One region of the Paenibacillus sp. Y5S-9 genome, then DNA from elsewhere that is predicted to be linked to it. Evidence: riboswitches for the same ligand, from Rfam matches in the RefSeq annotation. Region 1 holds a riboswitch; the other holds the start of a gene.
The links. A riboswitch is a leader RNA that binds a small molecule or an ion and turns the genes downstream of it on or off. The one in region 1 is predicted to bind FMN.
Positions count from the first base shown of each region.

Region 2: another riboswitch for FMN. It lies ahead of V6669_RS17405 (DMT family transporter); the one in region 1 lies ahead of ribD (bifunctional diaminohydroxyphosphoribosylaminopyrimidine deaminase/5-amino-6-(5-phosphoribosylamino)uracil reductase RibD).

Region 1 covers NZ_CP145887.1:4,445,964-4,449,351, forward strand. The annotation lists gene ribE (riboflavin synthase) at 1-256, opposite strand, end outside; gene ribD (bifunctional diaminohydroxyphosphoribosylaminopyrimidine deaminase/5-amino-6-(5-phosphoribosylamino)uracil reductase RibD) at 318-1,421, opposite strand; FMN riboswitch at 1,745-1,911, opposite strand; gene V6669_RS19570 (hypothetical protein) at 2,080-3,388, opposite strand, start outside.
Region 2 covers NZ_CP145887.1:3,956,892-3,960,279, forward strand. The annotation lists gene V6669_RS17395 (CGNR zinc finger domain-containing protein) at 19-570, opposite strand; gene V6669_RS17400 (DinB family protein) at 714-1,214, shown strand; FMN riboswitch at 1,299-1,452, shown strand; gene V6669_RS17405 (DMT family transporter) at 1,597-2,577, shown strand; gene V6669_RS17410 (amidase) at 2,898-3,388, shown strand, end outside.

The DNA.
Region 1 (3,388 bases):
CCCGCTCCAGATTAACTTTACTGCCAGATTGCAGCTGACTGAGATTGGTATGGCGATAGGTTTCAGGCATTACGTCGGCGGTAAAACCTCCACCTTCGAGCGTTGTCGCAGTTAAGCACACGCCGTTCACTGCTACACTATCACCAATTTTCAGATCGTCCATGATGGCGGAAGCTCCGATATTCAGGACCATCGCTTCGCCTTTCCGACCAATACGCCGGATCTGACCGACTTCTTCCACCAAACCGGTAAACATGCTGCCGCCTCCCTTGTTCAATTTATAAAGAGTCTAACTTGTTTCTTTAAAATTCATTTATTTATTCAGGCCACACCGGAATACCGCCAATGCTGATATTATCTCCAACTTTTTCGATCTCCAACTGATTCAATTGAATCGCCTGATTCATACGTTCCACACCTTCGAAGCGGAAGCTTCCAGGTGTATCATAACCGCCTACAATCTTCGGAGCGATAAACATGAGCAGTCGATCGACCAACCGTGCCTCCAGCATGGCTCCATTCAGAGTGCCCCCACCTTCAAGCAAAATCGAACCAATCTCACGCTCACCCAACTTGCTAAGTCCGCTTAACAGATCCACACGTGGTCCAGGACCACAGCGTATAATCTCAATACCGTAAGCTTCCAAACGTTCAGCAGCTTCAGGACTGGCTTCGTCTGTGGTGAGAACCCATGTTGGAGCAAGACCATCCTTAACCATTTTGGCACCTACGGGAAGACGCAACTTGGAATCCACCACAATGCGCACCGGACTAATGCCTTCCACTTGTAAACGGGTTGTAAGTTCCGGATTATCGGCAATCACTGTGTCGACGCCAACCATAATTCCCTGGTGACGATGACGAAGGGCATGCACAATCTCACGAGCGGGCTCGTTGGAGATCCACTTGCTGTCTCCGCTGCGAGTAGCAATTTTGCCATCCAAAGTAGTAGCCGTTTTCAGTGTCACAAAAGGTAGACCCGTTGTTATAAATTTAATGAATTTTTCATTCATGCGTCTTCCACGCTCACGCAGTACGCCAACTTCAACTTCAATGCCTTGTTGACGAAGCATGCTGATGCCTCTGCCGGATACTTGCGGATTTGGATCTTCACAACATACGACAACACGTTTTACCTTTTCATGAATCAGGCGTTCACTACAAGGTGGCGTCTTGCCATAATGACTACAGGGCTCAAGTGTAACGTATACCGTACTTCCTTCTGCATCGCTGCCTGCCATGTTAAGGGCATGCACCTCCGCATGACCGGTTCCACGTTTCAGATGGCTCCCCAGACCTACAATACGACCTTCTTTCACAACTACACATCCAACGACCGGATTAATCCCCGTCTGTCCTTGTGCTCGTTCCGCCATATCCAATGCCAGTGCCATATAAAATTCATCATTGATCATTTCCAAATCCGTTCACCCCGCGGTTTAAAGTCTTTTTTATTAAAAAATCCCCGTCGAACAATCAGTTCGATGGGGATGATGAGAGACAAATGTCACCAGCAGGAGTGAAATGGATACAGCACGCCAACACTTTGCCCAAAACTTCATTTCGGGCAAGTGAAAATAGACACATACCTTAATGAACATCAATTACAGGTAAAGAGCTTTTATAGTGTGGCATATGTATGGAACTGTCCAGCGTAACCGGATTTTCCCTGCACAGTGCAAGACATTACCAATCTAGACTGTACAGCAATACTCCTGCTGAATGCAAACCTGTTAGGTCTGCACCTCTCCTTCTCCCATCCAGACTATACTGTCGGTTCTGGAATTACACCAGATCAGCCATCTGCCACAGGCAGACAGGTCACGGACTTTGCATCAAGTGCTGGACATGTGTCCTTACACTTCCTGCATCACCGCCGGTAGGGAATTGCACCCTGCCCTGAAGGATTGCTTTCGTTATTACTTGGATGTTAGCACTTTAATGCCAAAAAATCAATTGTTTTTTGTTCCTTTTTGTCACATACTAACTTTTAATAAGCTAAGAAACAACAAAAAACCGCTTCCTCTCAAGGAGGTACGGTTTTTGTTTGGAGGCACATTTCACATCCATCGCAGTATTCTACATATCAGGAAAACACCAGCTCGCCATATGCTTTAATTCTTTGGCATTATGGAATGGAGTGCGATCAGGTTCTTGCAGGGGCGAAGTCGGAAGCGGGAACTCTCTTGCCACCCTTCTGACCCAACTTGTGGAATCAATCGCAATAGCCGAGCATTTCCAGCGTCCATTCGCTCTCGGTCGAAACGTTCCATGCAAATCTGCTTTTCCCGGCATCTCTGGAAAGACACCATCCAAATATTCAACGATGACACGCTTGTCTCTGACTTCATGACAGTATACTGTCACCCATACACCTTCCCGGACCCGAACAGCATACACATCTCCAGACTGTACCTCCCCGGTACCTGCATCAGGAGATGCCTTTGGTACTTTTCCGCGAACACTTCTCTTCTTCTCCAATGCTCCTAAGATCGTGTCCTTTACAGCTGGACTCTCATCAGGCTTATCCGCAAGAGATATATTATTCAGATCAAAATCATGAAATATCTTGTTCAGGTTGTTCTCATTGATTCCTACAGATGAGTCCCACCACGCCAGAGGCGCCTGTACCTCAACCCGAACATTGGGGCGTGCGTCACGTTGCATGTAAGTGGTGAATTCCGTGATCATTCCAGGATGTTCCGGCGTATCCAATATGCCAATCAGAGCTAACGTCTCAAGCAAATCACGGTAGGCATATTCCTTCTGTGTAGGCAAAAGACGTTCCTTCTTGAGCGCTACTGCTGCCTTGCTGTAGCGTGTTTTGGGAGGTAATTCGCGCAGCACCGTTAACACCGCACGGAATGTCCAACGGTCGTAATCATTAGGTATTGGAAGCTCCTGCGCGGCAGCCAACTCTCGAAGTGCCAGCACATATCCAAAAGGATCACCGTCCAACGGGGTTCCATTGGTCATGCGCCAATACCATTGCAGCGTCGTGTCGGTTGCTTGATCTACACTTAATCCGCAAATCTTACAAGTGTTTGAAGATGGATATGGCGTATGTCCATGACTTGGCATACTGCTCGCAATAAGCTTGCCCGTAAGCAACGAGCGCCAGATCATGGGTGCTGACCACAAAGAGGATACAAAAGCCTGCGCTGCATCATTCAGCGTCCATTGATTCGCAACTTTTTTCAGCTCAGTAATCGTTTCATCATGTTGGGGACGTACAAATCGATTCGGTTCATGCCCCGCTGCCTCAAGCGCTTCTCGATCCTTTACGGATAGACTATCCGGAACGACATGGCGCGATGCCTGCAGTTCTTCATCCCACAACGTGCGCTCACTATAAATTTGTTTTAACAAGCTTAGCTGAGTAACCGTA
Region 2 (3,388 bases), 490 kb from region 1:
AGTTATTGTTAGTATTTATCAATTTTGGGATTTGCGTTTCGCCCGAAATCTTCTAACCTTCATCAGATTGCCACACATCTTATCATCACAGTACTTCTGTGTTCTGCTTCGGGTATCATCATAGAACATCCAGCGACAATCCGAATTATCACAGACCCGAATCCTCCCCGCTTCTCCCTCCACCAAAGTCAAAGCAAAGTCAGCAGCCACCTCAGCCATAACCTGATGCCAATGTGCTTCTACAGTTACCAGTTGGAGTTTCAGTTCCTGATCAATTGTAGTCAAATTTCTTCTCACATGCCCTGCTTCCATAACGCCGTTCAACCATTGTTTTTCTATATCCGTTAGTGATGCTCCAGAAGACAACCGGGTTCCAAGAGCCATCAATTCTTTCCTGAAGTTTCTCATCGCCAACTCATCTTCCGGAGATGCAGGGACAGAGGCGTGAAGTTGCCATCGATCCAGAAAATCTTGCTGCCAGTTCGCCTTCCCGAGCCTGTCCTCCGATCGATCTCCCCCACGCCAGTCGTGATAATCGCTGTTTACAAAATCGGTCCATAACCTGTCCATATATACCTCCGTTCAGTGTAACCATCTAATTACATAAAGAAGGTTACAACTCATCTTTGATGTGTTATATTAAGTGTAACCTTATTAATCAGTTTTAGCTAGTTACATCACAAATCACAATTATACGCAAGGAGGAAAAGGCAATGACAAAAACAACAGCACTAGATGTGTTACTTATTCAAAAGGATGATACTTGGGATCAATGTAATTGGATTGTACCTTTGTCGAAATCCTTGGAGGGTCTTACAGCAGAACAAGCAGCCTGGATTCCACCTTCAGGGGGATTAAGCATCTGGCAGTTGGTTAACCATATGTATTATTACAACCATCGCTTATTATGTCGCATGCAAGGTAAGGAGCCTACCCTTCCTGCTGTAGACTCCAATGAATACACATTTGGGAATTCCGGAGATCCTACGGACGCAGTCGGATGGAATACACTGCTACAGGGTACAACTCGATTAGCCCAACAGTTGCGAGATCAATTAGCTGCACTACAAGAGTCAGATCTTGAAGCCGCATATATGGACTCCGAAGAGAAATGGGCACACGAACTGGCTCGCTGGGTACTCCATGATGCGTATCACGCAGGTCAAATCGTGCTCCTTCGCAGACAGCAAGGGAGCTGGAAAATCGTTTTCTAAAAAAAATGCTTGAACTGCTAGCGCTTACAGGAATAAGATGAACTTATTAATGTTACAGCTTGTTCAACACACTATATAATTGAATAGGATCTTCGGGGTAGGGTGCAATTCCCAACCGGCGGTGATGTTCTTCGGAACCAGCCCGCGACTCGCTAGTTGTTCTTAACGAAGGACATCTAGCGACTGACTTGGTGTGAATCCAAGGCCGACGGTACAGTCCGGATGAGAGAAGATCAACACATTGACATGCCGTTCACGGGAAGGCCTCTTTCCTGACGCATGTCCTTGGATGAGCCCCCGTTTATTTGGTATATACCAAAACGGGGGCTTTTGTCGATTTTGCCAACTGAAGATTCCGTGTTCTGACGAAGGAGTCCTGAATATGGAAAAGACATCAGCAGCATCACCTGTTTACCGCAAGGAACGAAGTAATACCGGATTCTGGCTTGTAGTTCTCGGCGCCGCCTTATGGGGTGTAGACCCACTCTTCCGCATTATTTTGCTAAACACGATGACATCCACGCAGATTGTACTGGTGGAACATATCATCGTCAGTCTTATTGCCATACCCGTGCTGTGGAAATTTCGGGCTGATCTGAAAAACCTGCGCGCTCGTCACTGGATTGCCGTGATCTTTATCTCATGGGGAGGATCAGCACTCGCAACGGTATTGTTCACCATGGCGCTTACACATAACGATCCGAATACGGTGCTATTATTGCAAAAAATGCAACCACTCTTCGCTATCGTGCTGGCTAAACTGTTATTGAAAGAAACATTACCACGTCGCTTCGGTGGATTGTTCTTCATAGCATTAGCAGGAACCTACCTGCTTACATTTGGCTTCACATTGCCATTAGGTAACTGGGACAACTGGATTCATGCTGGAAGCTTGTTATCCCTTGGGGCCGCTGCCTTATGGGGAGGTTCAACCGTTATGGGTCGATTGATGCTGGGGCAGGCGCGTTATGAAACGGTCACCTCCCTGCGCTTTGTCGTTGCTCTCCCGCTCCTGATCTTTATGACGTGGAACGAAGGTGCGGCATGGACGTTTCCATCCGGAACGGGTGAACAGACTGCTGTCATCCTCAACATTCTCGGTCAGGCATTGTTACCAGGTTTGCTCAGTCTTCTGTTGTATTACAAAGGTCTGTCGTCAACCAAAGCATCTGTTGCAACACTTGCAGAACTTAGCTTCCCGATGGCAGGTGTGTTGGTGAACTGGATTGCTTTCCGTACACTGATTACATGGGAGCAGCTGCTTGGTTTTATCCTGATCTGGGTGGCCCTCTTCGCCATTTCCAGACAACAGGAAAGATCATCAACTGCGGCCGATGCGGCTCCGAAGCTGCGTACAGAGTAAGTGGATTTATCTGAGGTTCACACATTAACCAATAGTCAAATATAAAAATAAAACCATTGCACATCACATTAGATGAGCAGTGGTTTTTTATTTCCATGACTCGATATTACTCCATCATTTTCTCAATTAGCAATATGAGCTATTAACCCTGTGCTTTATTTCTATATCGCAAATGCAAATGCCCCTCTTTTCCCTCTTCTCACATCGAATATCAAAATCATCGCGCTAAGTCTCTTCTATGTTTTGTCTTTTATCCAATCCGGTGGTACGATGACATATGGAATAAACAGATGAATTATATTCAGAGAGGAACGATTATGATGTCTTCATTCTCATATACCTCCTACGACGCCGTAGGTTTGGCTGAACTGATCCGATCCCGGGAAGTATCCCCGGTTGAAATGCTGGAAGCGGCGTTTGCACGCCTTGAAGAAGTGAATCCGCAACTTAATGCGGTTATTCGTACATATGAATCTCGCGCACGTGAGGAAGCCGGTTTGGTTCGCCCTGGAGAACAACCTTTTGCCGGTGTGCCCCTGCTCTTGAAAGATATTTCGCAATCCTTGGAAGGTGAATTTCTGACTTCAGGCTCCCGTTTGTTCAGCGAGCATCGTGCAATACGCAATTCCAATTTTGTCACTCGACTCCGTGATGCAGGCTTTATCTTCATAGGACATACCAATACGCCTGAATTTGGTTTGAAAAATATTACCGAGCCCCGTCTTCATGGTCCCACTCGCAATCCATGGAATATCAATCACTCCCCAGGTGGTTCAAGTGGTGGTGCCGCTGCCGCTGTAGCTTCAGGTAT